2 regions of the Frankia sp. R43 genome follow, and region 2 is predicted to be linked to the other one. Evidence: riboswitches for the same ligand, from Rfam matches in the RefSeq annotation. Region 2 holds a riboswitch; the other holds the start of a gene.

Region 1 (7,339 bases), on a different contig from region 2:
GCCACGCCGTGGGGGAGGCTGGCCGCGCCGCCGGTGTGCCGGTCGGCCAGGGCTGCCCGAGCGCCGGGCCGAGCCCCGCCTCGCCGGCACCAGGACGGGCCAGCGGGTCATCCTCCGAAGCCGCAACCGGGTCGTCGGCGGAGCCGGGCCGCGCGGCGTCGCCGTGACCCGAACCGGTTCGGCTACCCGCGCCGGTGGCGGCGCCCCCCGTGGCCGAGGTGGCCTGACCGAGGACGGCGGTGAGCTCGTCCATCCTCGTCCGGGCCACCGCCAGCTGGGCCTTGGCCCGTTCCACCCGGCTGGCCGCGAGGCTGACCTGGAGCTGCTCCACATGGCGCTTCACGCCGTACAGGAACTCGCCGGGCAGTGCGTTCGTGGAGCTCACCCCGACACCGACCGCCGCGACGGACGCGGCCAGCGCTCCGACCAGCGCGGGGCGGGCGGAGCGCACCGCTCTGCGCAGAGGTGCCCGGTCGGGGCGGGTGACGATCGTGGCCCGGTGGGCCGGAGCGGCGCCGGTGCCCCCCGTTCCGGCGGTACCCGCTGTGTCGGCCGTACCCGCTGTGTCAGCCGGGTCGGCCGTGTCAGCCGCGTCGGCCGGGCCAGGCGCGCCGGTTGGGCTGGTCGCGCTGACCGGCTCGGGCGCGCTGATCGGGCCGGTCGTCACGGCCGGGCCGGCGGCGTCGGTGAGACCGGCGATGCTCAGGCGGGCGAGCAGCATGGCGCGGGTCTCCGCGCGGGTGCTGGGTGACATCGCCGGGACGGGCAGCGCCCGCAGGGTGGAGATGGTTCGAGCCAGCTGCTGTTCGTACTCGTCGCGAGGGGGACGCCCACCGTCGAGCAACGCGGCGGCACGGTCTGCCCGCGCGCTCCGCCGGCGCGGCCCACCACTCGCCACCACGCCGCCCCCCGCGTTCTGGCTCCGGTACTCCGGGACCGCGGCTCACGGCCCGAGTGAAGATCGAATGTACCCGATCGGCGTCGCGGAGGCGGTGACGCCGATTGTTTCCCGACGGCGCGGCGCCCGGCCTGGCAGGTCAGCCCGGCCGGGTCAGTTGGTCACGCCCCACTCCATCTGAAGCTGGACCGTGCTTCCCCGCTCGATCTTGCTGCCGGCCTTCGGCTTCTGGGACTTCACCTTGTTGGCGATCCAGTCCTGCCGGGCAGCCTTGAGCCCGACGCGGTTCAGGATGCGCTCGGCGTCCGACCAGGACTTGCCCACGACGTTGGGCACGGTCACCATGACCCCGCTGCCGTCGCCGCCACCGGAGTCGGAATCGGAGTCGGAGTCCTTGGCGACGAAGAGGGTGACGGTGGCACCCGCGTTCACCCGTTGGCCGGGGCTCGGCGAGGTGCGCGCGACCTGGCCCGGCTCCACGCTGTCGTCGGTGATCAGCGACTGCTTCACGGTGAGGCTGAGGCCCAGCGCGTCCAGCTTCGCCTTGGCCTCGTCGTAGGTCAGCCCGACGAGGTCGCCGGGGATCTCCGCCGTCGACGGCCCGGAGCTCACGTACAGGATCACCGGTGTGTTCCGCTCGACCGCCGTGCCGGCCTGCGGCTCGGTTCGGATGACCTGGCCCTCGGGGACGGTGTCGTTGGCCTCCGCGTTGCGCCCGCCGACCGTGAGCTTCGCCTGGGTCAGCTCGACCTGGGCCTGTTCGGCGGTCTTCCCGGCGAGAGCAGGAACGACCGCCTTCGGTGTGCCGCTGCTCAGCCGAAGCGTCACGACGGTGTCGTCGCTGATCTTGGCGCCGGTCTCCGGGTCCTGCTCGGCGACCTGGCCCTCGGCGTACGTGTCGCTGGCGAGCGTCTGGCCGTATTTGAACCTGATGCCGGCCTCGTTCAGGTTCTTCTCGGCCGCCGCCTTGGTCAGCCCGAGCAGCAGCGGCACCTCGGGCTTGGTGCCGCCCAGCAGCGCGCGGAACAGGACCACGCCGAGGACCAGGCAGACCACCACGACACCGGCGATGACCGCGGGGCCGGCGGGCAGCCGCCCGGACCGGGCCTCCTGCGGCCGCCGGCGGCGGCCCTGGCCCGAGCCGGTGCTGATCATGCTGGTCGGCGCGACCGGTGGCCGAGGCGGCTGCGCCGGCTGGGCGCCTGGGTACGCCCCCGCTCCTGGGCCCCGCGGCGGGGTAGGCGACTGCAGCGGGCCGGTGAACCCGGAGTGGTACTCCTCGTCGTCACCGGGCGCGGGAAGGTAGGGCAGGATCGCCCGCAGCTCGGCGAGCAGCGCGGCGCCGTCGGCCGGCCGGTGGTTCGGGTCGCGTGCGGTGGCCCGCAGCGTGAGCGCGTCCAGCTCGGCGGGGACGTCGAACACGACCGAGGACGGCGCGGGCACGTCACCGTGGACGGACTGGTAGGCCACCGACATCGGCGTCTCACCGTTGTGCGGGAGCTGGCCGGTGATCATCTCGAAGAGCATGACGCCGGCGGCGTAGACGTCGCTGCGCATGCCGGCGGTGCCGTGGGTGACCTGCTCGGGTGCCAGGTACCCGACGGTGCCCATGACGACGCCGCCGGTCACGGCCTGGGTCGGCTGGGACACCGGCCGGGCGAGCCCGAAGTCGGCGACCTTCACCTGGCCGTCGTCACCGAGCAGGATGTTCTCCGGCTTGATGTCGCGGTGGATGATCCCGGCGGCGTGCGCGGCGGCGAGCGCCTCCGCGACGGGCTCGAAGATCTCGACGACCTCGGGCACGGTCAGCCGCCCGCGGGTGGTCAGGTACTCGCGCAGCGACCGCCCGCGTACCAGCTCCATGACCAGGTAGTGCAGGACGCCGGCCGCCGTCCGGTCCGAACCCTGGTCGAGGATCGACACGACGCGTGGCGTGCTGAGCCGGGCGACCGCGTTCGCCTCCCGGTGGAACCGGGCCACGAACTCGGGGTCGTGGCTGAGGTTCGGGTGCATGATCTTGAGCGCGACGAAACGGTCGAGGCGGTTGTCGTGCGCGACGTACACCGTCGCCATCCCGCCGACGGCAAGCCGCTCCTGGGCGGTGTACCGCCCATCGAGAAGACGACCGATGACAGGGTCGGTCACCGTGGCATCCACGGGGACAGTTTACGATCGGCCGTTCCGACCGTCGGACAGTGGTCTTACTTCGCAAATCCGTCGGAGTGGCGCCCAAACGGGCGGGACTTTCGTCACAAAGTGGTGAATCTGCGCCGGAGTGGCACGACCAGCCGCGGATTTTCTTCTGGGCCGGGCGAAATCTCGGCGCCCGCGCGGGCGGCCCACCTCGGCCGGCGCGGCGCGGCTCACACCCATTCCCCGCCGTCCCCGCCGCCAGCTGCGGGAACTGGCTGGGTACCTCCACTTCTGGTGCTTACACTGTGGCGTGACCGGGGAGCCCGCGGACGCGGGCTGAGAGGCCGATCAGGATGCCGTCGGCGACCCGCAGACCCGATCGCGGTCATGCGCGCGTGGGGAGGAATCGCTCGATGACACAACAGATCACGCCGACGGGTCCTGCCATCAAGGCAGGTCCGGCCGGCCTGGCCGGCACGGCCGGTGCGGCCGCTGCGGCCGGCCTCGGGGAGGACCCCCTCCAGATCGCCGGCACCGCCTACGCCAGCCGGCTCCTGGTGGGCACCGGCAAGTTCGCCAGCCACGAGCTGATGCGGGCGAGCCTGGTCGCCTCCGGCGCCGACATCGTCACCATCGCGCTGCGCCGGGTGGACCTGTCGCGGGCGGGAGAGGGCGACGTGCTCGACTTCGTCCCGGCCGGGATGACGCTGCTGCCGAACACCTCCGGGGCGGTCGACGCGGCCGAGGCGCTGCGGCTGGCCCGGCTCGGCCGCGCGGCGACCGGCACCGCGCTGGTGAAGCTGGAGGTCACGCCGGACCCGCGCACCCTCGCACCCGACCCGATCGAGACGCTGCGCGCGGCGGAGCTGATGGTCGCCGACGGGTTCACCGTGCTCCCGTACTGCTCGGCCGACCCGGTGCTCGCCCGCCGGCTCGAGGAGGCCGGCTGTGCCACGGTGATGCCGCTCGGCAGCTGGATCGGCTCCAACCGCGGCCTGCGGACCCGGGACGCGATCGAGGCGATCGTCGAGACCGCCGGCGTCCCGGTCGTGGTCGACGCGGGCCTCGGCGCGCCGTCCGACGCCGCCGAGGCGATGGAGATCGGTGCCGACGCGGTGCTGGTCAACACCGCGATCGCGATCAGCGCCGATCCGGTCATGATGGCGCGCGCGTTCGCGCTCGCGACCACCGCGGGGCGGCTGGGGTATCTCGCCGGTCGCGCGCGGCCGGGTAGCGCGACGGTGGCCGCGGCGTCCTCCCCGCTCACCGGCTTCCTCGGCTCGCTCACCGACGACGGCGCCGGTGGCGCGGTCGGCAGTGGCGCCGTGAGCAGCGGCGCCGTGAGCAGCGGCGCCGTGAGCAGCGGCGCCGTGAGCAGTGGTGCCGTGAGCAGCGGCGCCGTGAGCAGTGGTGCGGTCGGCAGCGGCACCGTGAGCAGCGGCGTTGGCGGGGGCGCCTGATGGCCAGCCCGCCGGGCCTGTTCGCCCACGAGCTCGCCGCGCTGGACATCCCGGGCCTGGCCTGCTCCGCCCGCGAGGCGGGCCCGGCCGAGGTGGACGCGGTGCTGCGCCGGGCGGCCGCCGCCGGCCGGGGTGGCGGCGCGCACGGCGACACCGGCGGCCGTCTCGGCCTCGCCGATCTCGCCGTGCTGCTGTCGCCGGCCGCCACCGGCCGGCTGGAGGAGCTCGCGCAGCTCGCGCAGGCGACCACACTGCGGCGCTTCGGGCGGGCGGTGCGGATGTTCGCCCCGCTCTACGTGTCGAACGCCTGCCTGTCGTCCTGCACGTACTGCGGCTTCGCGAAGGGCCTGGAGGTGGCGCGGCGCACACTGACCCCGGAGGAGGCCGTCGGCGAGGCGCGCCTGCTGGTCGACCTCGGTTTCCGGCATCTCCTGCTGGTCTCCGGCGAGCACCGGATCGAGGTCTCCGCCGACTACCTGGTCGATGTCGTGGAGCGGCTGCGCCCGTTCGTCCCCTCGATCAGCATCGAGACCCAGACCTGGTCGGACGACACCTACACCCGGCTGGTCGCGGCCGGCCTGGAGGGGGCCATCCACTACCAGGAGACGTACGACCGGGCGCGTTACGCCGAGGTCCACGTCGCCGGCTGGAAACGCGACTACGACCGCCGGCTGGCCTCGTTCGAGCGGGCGGCCCGCGCCGGGGTGCGGCGCCTGGGCCTGGGGGTGCTGCTCGGGCTCGCACCGGACTGGCGGGCCGACATCCTCGCGCTCGCCGCGCACGCCTCGTTCCTCAGCCGCCGCTTCTGGCGGACGGAGGTCTCCGTGGCCCTGCCCAGGATCAAGCCGAGTGCCAGTGGTTTCCCGCCCACCGTGGTGGTCTCCGACGCCCAGTTCGTCCAGGCGCACGCGGCGCTGCGGCTGTTCGAGCCGGATGTCGCCATCTCGCTGTCGACGAGGGAGCCGGCGGCGCTGCGCGACGGGCTGGCCCGTATCGCGGTCACGACGATGAGCGCTGGTTCGTCCACCGAGCCCGGCGGCTACGGCCGGCCCGGCACCGCCCAGGAACAGTTCTCGATCTCCGACGAGCGCTCCCCGGCGGACATCGCGGCGATGCTGGTGGCGGCCGGTTACGAGCCGGTCTGGAAGGACGCCTTCCCGCTGGTGGACGCGTCCCGGTGACCGCAGGGCGGGCAGGCGATGCTATATCCCGGTGGGGTGGGCCGCTCGTCGCTGTGGTCGAAACGACTACCGCGCGACGCCAGGAAAAGGCGCCAATAGCTTCAGGATGCATGGATCAGGTGGGCTGATGGACCGCATCGTTGTCGTCGGTGGCGGGCTCGCGGGCGGGCGAACCGTCGTCGAGCTGCGTGAGCAGGGATTCTCCGGGGCGATCACACTGGTCGGCGCCGAGGAGCACAGGCCGTACGACCGGCCGCCGCTGTCCAAGGCGGTGCTGTCCGGCCGGACGGATGACACGACCCTGCCGTTCGACCTCGACGGTGTCGAGCTGCTGCTGGGCCGGCACGCGACGGGCCTGCGCCCGGGTGTGCTGGAGACCGACGGCGGCCCGATCGAGTTCGACGGGCTGGTCCTCGCGACCGGTGCGGCCCCGGTGCGGCTGCCGGGCTCCGCTGACCAGCGGGTGCTGCGCACCATCGACGACGCCCGGGCGCTGCGGGAGACGCTGCGCCCGGGGGCGCGGCTGGTGGTCGTCGGCGCCGGCTGGATCGGGGCCGAGGTCGCCACGCACGCCGCCGCGCACGAGGTGGCGGTGACCGTCGTCGAGGCCGGCGCCAGCCCGCTGCTGGCACTCGGGCCGGTGGTCGGCGGGCACACCGTGCCCTGGTACTCCGCCGCCGGCATCGACCTGCGCCTCGGTGCCGCTGTCGCGCAGATCCGTTCGGACGGTGTGGAGCTCGCCGGCGGTGAGTTCCTGCCCGCCGACGCCGTGGTCGTCGGGGTCGGTGTCCGTCCCGACGTCTCCTGGCTGGAGTCGTCCGGGCTGGCGCTCGACCGCGGCGTCGTCGTCGACGAATGGATGTCGGCCGTACCCGGCGCCGGCGGCGCGGGTGGCTACCGGCCCGGGTCGGTCGTCGGGGCCGGTGACTGCACGGCCTGGTGGTCGCGCCGCTATGAGCGCCGGATGCGGGTCGAGCACTGGGAGTGCGCCCAGGAGTCGCCCCGGGTCGCCGTCGCCACCCTGCTGCGGACGCTCGCCGGCGGCCAGCCGAGCTCGGAGTCGCCGGACGACATCTACAACCCGGTGCCGTACTTCTGGTCGCAGCAGTTCGGGCGCATGATCCAGTTCGCCGGTCTGCCCGGCCCGGACAGCACCCTGGTGCTGCGCGGCGATCCGACCGCGGTCGCCCCGCCCGGGGCCAAGAAGGCTCCCGGCTGGTCCGCCGGCTGGTTCGCGCCGGACGGGCGCCTGGTCGCCCTGGCCACCGTCGCCCGGCCGCTGGACATGGTCGCCGGCCGGCGGATGCTGCTGGCCGACGCGGCGCCGGACGTCGCCAGGTTCAGCGACCCCGGAATCGCGCTGAAGGAGCTGGCCCCCCAGCCGGCGTAGTCGCAGGCCTTGGTTCAGCTGGAGGGCCCGGCGTAGCTGCCGGGCCCGGCGTGGCCGCGCGCCCGGCAGGCGTGGCTGCTGGACAGTGTGTGCATGGATGCGATGTGTGCCCGGACGGTACGGTGAGTGCCTGGGCGTACCACATGCACACACTGTGCTCGTCCAGGCAGTTTCTACTAAAGTGCCGGCGTGCCAAGCATTCACCTGGTTTCGAACCTCCCTGGCGTGAATGCGCTCGGTGATCATCTTCGCGCGGTCGGTCTCGGTCCCACGTCCG
Region 2 (7,339 bases):
CGATGGCCTGCCGGGTGGATGAGGGGATCCGCGACATCATCAGATCGCCCACACCTGGTATCGCGCCGCCTGCCATGTCCCCGATCGTGCCCTCTTCCTTGAGGCCGGATGCTCCGTAAGCTGCCGGGGCCGGACTGGCCGACGGCACCTCACTGCGGGCGGCCGCCGCCGAAATCTCCGGATCCGCTCCGGAGTCGACCACATGTATCGCGCCGGCGGCGCCGACCACCAGTGTCGCACTGACCGCGGCCAAACCGATCGCAATCGACTGCGCGGGCACGCGACCGCCGCCCCCGTCTCCTCTCCGGCGGCCCAAGGACCGGCCGGACCTTCGGTGTGTCGACATTCCTCCGACCTCCGGGCCGAAGCCGCGCGTCTCCGGCCACATCCACGCCCCGCACTGGACACCACCATCACACGTGCAAGCAGACTGCCGCGCGGCAACACACCCACAATTTCGCGCAGGTGTCGGTCGCACACGATACGGGCCCGCGGCACCCGCCCTCGAACCGCTCCCGACCTGGCCCGACCGAATCGTTGTATGCGTTTACGGAATAGGGGCCTGGAGCCAGTCCAGGAGTAGTTTTCCACAGGCCGGCAACCCGCCATGGACACAACGGATCGACAATGACCATTGTCTGGGTATGACAGCCCGTCCCGGCCGACTCCCCTGGCAGGAGATCGCCGACCTCCAGTCAGGTGTCATCAGCGAGCGCGACGCGATCGGCGCCGGTCTCACCCGGGCCGACATCCGGGCGCGGGTCACCGCCGGCATGTGGCGGCAGCCCGCGCCGGGAGTGCTGATCACGGCGGTCGGGCCGGCCCTGGTCCAGCGAGCCTGGGCTGGCCTGCTCGCGGGCGGCCAGGGAGCGGTGCTCGGTGGGGCCACCGCCGCCGAGCTGGACGGTCTGGTCGACCACGATGACGAGGTCGTCACGGTGCTGGTTCCACCCGAGCGCCGTAACGCGCCGGTGCCCGGCGTGGCCTTCCGCCGCACGGCCCGGCTCACCCCGGCGGACGTGCACCGCGCCCGGCTGCCACCCCGCACCGTGCCGGCCCGTTCCGTCGTCGACCTGGCCGAGTGGTCCGGCGACCGCGGCGCGGCCCGCACCGTGGTCGTCGATGCCCTGGGCCAGGGTTTCGTCACCGTCGAGGCGATGCGGCGGGCGCTGGCGCGCCGCGGGCCGATCACCCGGCGCACCCTGATCGGCGAGACGCTCGACGATCAGAGCCGCCGTACCCCGAAACTGCTGTCCCGCCTCTACCGGCAGATCGAGATCGCCTTCTCGCTGCCCACCGGGCAGACAGTGGCCGTCGGCTCCCCCGACCTTCCCACCGGCCGGCTCGACGTCTGGTATCGGCCCTGGCGGGTGCTTGTGCGCGTCGGCAGACCCGGTCCGGCCCGGGTGCTTTCGGCCACGAAAGTGGTCCTCACTGTGCCTGCCGAACATCTCTGGGAGACCCCGGAGGAGGTCGCCGCCCTGGTCGGGGCGGCGCTGCGGGAGCTCGCCCCGATCCGTCCCGCCGCTGGTCCCGACGCCTGCACCGACCACGCCGAGCCGTCCGGCGAATGGCACGAACCGGTACGTGACGAACTTGGCGAAGATGACCAAGGGGGTGGCGAAGGGGTGGCGCCTGCCGTAGCGTCGAGGCAGATGCGGGAGCTTCCACCCTGGGAGGCTGAGAGGGCGGCCGGGCAACAGCCGGTGCCGCCGACCGCCTGAACCTGTCCGGGTAATTCCGGCGTAGGGAGTGATCAAAGGTGGTGCGTCCCATCCAGCCCGCGCAAGCTGAGTCCACTTCGTCCGAGAATGCACCGATTTCCTCCGGGCCGGGGCTTGCGTCCCAGCAGCCAACGGCCACGATTCCCGCCCCCACTCCGGCCTCCACCCCCGGCCCGGCCGGCGCCGAGGCGGACGGAATTCTGGCCCGGCCGTTCCCCGGCAGCCGCAAGACCTATCTGACCGGTTCCCGGCCCGACCTTCAGGTGCCCATGCGCGAGGTCGCGCTGAGCACCGGCGACAGCCTCGTCCTCTACGACACCTCCGGGCCGTACACCGACCCGGGCGCCGGGGTGGATGTGCGGCGGGGCCTGCAGGCACTGCGGTCCAGCTGGATCATCGACCGCGAAGACACCGAGGAGATCACAGGTCGGGCCGTCCAGCCCGCCGACGACGGGCGCAGCAGGACGAGCGCACCCGAGGCCGACCTGTTCATCGGTTCCGCACGCGCGCCGCGGCGGGCACTCGCCGGCCAGGCGGTGACGCAGCTCGCCTACGCCCGGCGGGGCGAGATCACCCCGGAGATGGAGTTCGTGGCGCTTCGGGAAGGCCTGGCGCCGGAGCTGGTGCGGGACGAGATCGCCGCCGGGCGGGCGGTCCTGCCGGCGAACGTGAACCATCCGGAGAGCGAGCCGATGGCCATCGGCCGCAACCTCCTGGTAAAGATCAACGCGAACATCGGCAACTCGGCCGTCGCCTCGTCCATCGAGGAGGAGGTCGAGAAGATGGTGTGGGCGACCAGGTGGGGCGCCGACACCGTGATGGACCTGTCGACGGGCAGGAACATCCACACCACCCGCGAGTGGATCATCCGCAACTCGCCCGTCCCGATCGGTACCGTCCCGATCTACCAGGCGCTGGAGAAGGTCGGCGGCAAGGCCGAGGAGCTCACCTGGGAGGTCTACCGCGACACCGTCATCGAGCAGGCCGAGCAGGGTGTGGACTACATGACGGTCCATGCCGGCGTGCTGCTGCGGTACGTGCCGATGACCGCGAAGCGCAAGACCGGCATCGTGTCGCGGGGTGGCTCGATCCTGGCCGCGTGGTGCCTCGCCCACCACCAGGAGAACTTCCTCTACACGAACTTCGCCGAGCTCTGCGAGATCCTGCGCGCCTACGACGTCACCTTCTCCCTCGGTGACGGGCTGCGCCCCGGGTCGATCGCCGACGCGAACGACACCGCGCAGCTCGCGGAGCTGGCCACGCTGGGCGAGCTGACCCAGGTGGCGTGGGAGCACGACGTCCAGGTGATGATCGAGGGCCCGGGCCACGTCCCGATGCACAAGATCAAAGAAAACATGGACCTGCAGGCCGAGCTGTGTCATGACGCGCCCTTCTACACGCTCGGTCCGCTCACCACCGACATCGCGCCCGGCTACGACCACATCACCTCCGCGATCGGCGCGGCGATGATCGGTTGGTACGGCACGGCGATGCTCTGCTACGTGACCCCCAAGGAGCACCTCGGCCTGCCGGACCGTGAGGACGTCAAGGCCGGCGTAATCGCCTACAAGATCGCCGCCCACGCGGCGGACCTGGCGAAGGGGCACCCGGGCGCGCAGGCCTGGGACGACGCTCTCTCCGACGCCCGGTTCGACTTCCGCTGGGACGACCAGTTCAACCTCTCGCTGGACCCGGAGACCGCTCGGGAGTACCACGACGAGACACTCCCGGCGGCGCCGGCGAAGGCCGCGCACTTCTGCTCCATGTGCGGCCCGCACTTCTGCTCGATGCGCATCACCCAGGACGTCCGCAAGTACGCCGCCGAGCACGGCCTCGAGACCGAGGAGGCCGTGCAGGCCGGGCTCGCGGAGAAGTCCCGGGAGTTCGCCGAGCAGGGCTCCCGCATCTACCTGCCGCTCGCCGACCAGCAGGCGACCTGATACGTGAGCCTGCTGATCTCTGCGGCTGCTGATCTCTGAGGTTTCCGGTCCCTTGGGCTACCCAGCCGGCCGTCGCCCCCGTCCGGGCGGCGGCCGGTTCGCGTTTCAGGCGGATCCGAGCCTCCGTGCAAAGAACATGGAATTTTGGTCGTTCTGACGACCAAAATCCTCAACTCTTGCCCAACTCTTGCCTGGCAGCAACGGCGGCGGCTGCCGCAGCCCGCGGCGGCGGCTCGAATAGCCGCAGAACGGCACAGCGGCCCAGCGGCACAGCGGCGAACCGCTGGGGTGCCAGGCCGGGTCAGCCTTCCTTGCGGGCGAGCACCCGATAGGTGTTGGAGCGTCTCCCCCGTGCCAGCATGGGCCGGGTCAGCCTGTCCAGCCCCCAGGCCAGCCCGAACGGGACGACCGCGGCCAGCAGCAGGACCGCCCGCAGCACCCGCCGGCCGATCCCGGCCCGGCTGGCGTGCACCCACGGCTCGGGCTTCGGGGCGAGGTTCGCGATGAGCAGCCGCAGGGCACGGGTGAGGTCGCCGGGGCGCTGCGCCGGGCCGAACTGGACCACGATGGGGCGCATCCCGCGGTCCTCGAGCGCCGCGAGCAGGTTGTCGACCGGTATGTAGTGCTGCCGTCGCGGCACGTCCCAGCCAGCCCAGTAGCGCCCCAGCCAGCGGGCGGCCGGGCAGGACGGGTTCGGCAGCTCGAGCAGCAGATGGCCGCCGGGCGGCAGGGCCTTCACCGCGCCGTCCAGCTCCTCGGACGGATACCGGGTGCGCTCCAGATAGCCGAACATGCTGATCACGTCATAGCGCCCGGCGATGCTGTCCGCCACCTGCACGAGCTCGCCCTGGTAGGCGGCCTCCACCCAGCCGCGCGCGCACGCCTCGTCGATCGCGTCGGTGACGTCGAGCGCCCCGAAAGTGGTCATCGGCCAGTGCCGCCGCGCGACGTTGCAGAAGTGCCCGAAGCCGGCGCCGACGTCCAGCCAGGCCCGCGGGGTGACATGGGGTCGCAGCAGCTCGGCGCGGGCACGGTCCGCCGGCGCCTCGCGCATCCGGGAGTGCTCGGCGGCCTCGACGGCGAAACCGTCCCGCCAGTCCCGCTCGTAGTAGTCCTGGCCGTCCGGGGTGAGCGCCGGGTTCAGGAAGATGTGGCCACAGCGCCGGCAGGCGTCGAGCCGGAAGCTGCCGGGCTTGCCCATGGTGAGATCCACCGAGCGCAGCCGGACGGTCAGGTGCCCGGAGCCGCACCACGGGCATTCGGTGCCGGTCGCCTCGCGCAGCCGCCCGACGCGGCGGGCGCGGGCGACGTACCAGGCCGTCGTCTCCTCCCGGTGGCGGCGCCGGTCCTCCTTCACCGGGTCCGCGGGCAGCCCCGCGGCCTTCGCCTCGGCGGCGCGACGCCCGGCACGCACCGAGTGGATGACGAACAGCACGATGCCGAGGATGCGCACGATCGGGCTGCGGATCAGGTCCCGCGGGGCGAGCGGAACCTTTCCCGCGCACACGAAGAACGGCTGGAACCAGAAGAGCAGCATCGCCACATACGCCAGGTTCTGGCTGACCTGGGATCCGATCGCCGTCCCGATGTGCGGCGCGAACGGCATGTACAGGCTGGCCGGGGTGCACGCGTAGGCACGCTGCTGGACCCGCACCCGCATGGCCGCGTCGTCCCGCGCGGCCTGCAGGCCGTGCACGACCACGAGGTCCGTCGCGTCCGGGGCGTACCGCTTGAGCGCAGCGGTGATGTCGACCAGCTCGACCGGGTCGAAATTCTCCCGGGGCGTGATCCCGATCCGGTCCAGCAGAACGCGGTGGACGAGGATCGCCTGGAAGGCGCCCCGGCCCGCGGCCGTGCGGTCGGCCCGGTAGGTGCGGGTGTCGACCATGCGGGCCACGTCGAGCGCACGCTCGACCGTCAGATCGCCGGGGATGAGGTCGAGCGCCAGCAGCCGCTCACGGCGGGCATGGTTGCTCGCGGCCCGGCAGGCTGCCTCGGACAGGCGCACACCCTCGGCGACGAGGAACACGTGGGCCGGGTCCACCGGCCGGCCGGACGCCACCGCGGTGTCCAGCCGGCGCAGCCGGCCACGCAGCCGGACGCCGTTCGCCACGAGCCCGACACACACCAGAACCGGCACCAGGAGCAGCACCGTTCTCATGCCGCCACCGATCCTCCCGCCGCCACGTCACGCCCAACCGTCGCAACGTCGCGCCCAACCGTCGCACCGGTCTGAGCCGTTGCACCAGTTCCAGCCCCGACACCAGCTCCAGCCGTCACCCGAGCTCCGGCCACGCTAGGGCAGCAGCTTCTCAATTTGGTGGGCGGCGGTCACGACCCCGCCCGCGGCGGTGAACTCGTCCCGCAGCCGGGTGGCCGCGGCCCGGTAGGACGGCTCGTCCAGCACCGCGCCGACCGCGGTCGCCAGCGTCGCCGGGGTCGAGCGCCCGAAGCGCACCCGCAGCCCCGCACCGGCCCGCACCACCTGCTCGGCGATGATCGGCTGATCGTCCCGGACGGGTGCCACCACCAGCGGCACGCCGTGCGAGAGCGCCTCGCACACCGTGTTGTTGCCGGCGTGGCAGACAACCGCGTCCAGCGAGGGCATGAGTTCCACCTGCGGCACGAACGACCGGACCAGCAGGTCGTCGGGTGCCTTCTCGGCCAGGTCGTCCAGCGACCCCGCCGGCGCGACAATGACGCCCTGCACCCGGTCGGACATCCCCAGCAGTGCTTCGGCCGCCGCGCGCAGGAACCGCCCGCCGGCTTCCCTGGTGACCGTGCCCAGCGAGACCAGCACGGTGCGGCGGTCGGAGTCGAGCCAGGTCCAGGGGAAGTCCGGGGACTCCCGGCGGACACCGGCCGCGCACCCGACGAACACATGGTGCGACGGGTGGCCCCCGGGACGCAGCAGGGAGGGCACCGAGCAGATCAGGGTCAGTTCCTCGGAGAAACGCAGATCGGTGCGGGTCGCCTCCGGTTCGGGCACGCCGTTCGCGACCTGGAACTGGTGCAGCTGCTGGGCCACCCAGTTCCCGATGCCCGCGAGCACGGCATACGGATCGTCGGACTCGGCCGACGTCGTCGCGAGGGTCACCCAGCGGGCCTCGCTGCGGCGCACGGCCAACGCCGCACCGACGGCCTGCTGATCGACGACGACGACGTCCGGACGCCACTGGTCGATGATCGTGGTCACGTCGCGGGCCATCGAGTCACCCAGCGGCAGGATGAACTCCTCCCACAGGAACTTCAGCGACGCGGGCCCGCGCAGCGAACGGGAGCGGGCCTCCAGCTCGCCGCGCTGCTCCGCGGTGATCTCGCCGGGCAGCGCGATGAGCGACACCTCCGGCGGCACGAGCGGTCCGACGACACCCGTATGCCCGACCAGCGCGACCTGCTGGCCACGTGCGGCCAGTTCGCCAGCGATGCCCACCGCCGGGTTCACGTGGCCGGTCAGCGGCGGCACCACGAAGAGAATGCGGCCCATCAGTGCTCCTGGTCAGATCGGGCGTCCACCGCAGGCGTCCGCTCAGGGCTCAGGCGCTCAGACGCTCAGGCGTCCGCCGGCAAGCCCGCGGCGGCGGTCGGCGCGGCCGACACAGCCGGCGAGGCTGACACAGCCGGTGCGGCTGCCGCGGCTGACAGCGAGGCCGTCCGGTGCTCACCGTTGAGATC

The links. A riboswitch is a leader RNA that binds a small molecule or an ion and turns the genes downstream of it on or off. The one in region 2 is predicted to bind thiamine pyrophosphate.
Region 1: linked by a shared signal. The riboswitch ahead of ACG83_RS14315 (thiazole synthase) and the one ahead of thiC (phosphomethylpyrimidine synthase ThiC) in region 2 are both predicted to bind thiamine pyrophosphate.

The regions. Positions count from the first base shown of each region.
Region 1 covers NZ_LFCW01000003.1:150,703-158,041, forward strand. The annotation lists gene ACG83_RS14305 (DUF5667 domain-containing protein) at 1-901, opposite strand, end outside; gene pknB (Stk1 family PASTA domain-containing Ser/Thr kinase) at 1,052-3,043, opposite strand; TPP riboswitch at 3,337-3,450, shown strand; gene ACG83_RS14315 (thiazole synthase) at 3,445-4,491, shown strand; gene thiH (2-iminoacetate synthase ThiH) at 4,491-5,672, shown strand; gene ACG83_RS14325 (NAD(P)/FAD-dependent oxidoreductase) at 5,800-7,062, shown strand; gene ACG83_RS14330 (Gfo/Idh/MocA family protein) at 7,252-7,339, shown strand, end outside.
Region 2 covers NZ_LFCW01000001.1:742,000-749,338, forward strand. The annotation lists gene ACG83_RS02560 (L,D-transpeptidase family protein) at 1-346, opposite strand, end outside; gene ACG83_RS45210 (hypothetical protein) at 696-1,577, opposite strand; TPP riboswitch at 1,648-1,769, shown strand; gene thiC (phosphomethylpyrimidine synthase ThiC) at 1,994-3,664, shown strand; gene ACG83_RS02575 (class I SAM-dependent methyltransferase) at 3,966-5,825, opposite strand; gene ACG83_RS02580 (glycosyltransferase) at 5,961-7,151, opposite strand; gene ACG83_RS02585 (alpha/beta fold hydrolase) at 7,217-7,339, opposite strand, start outside.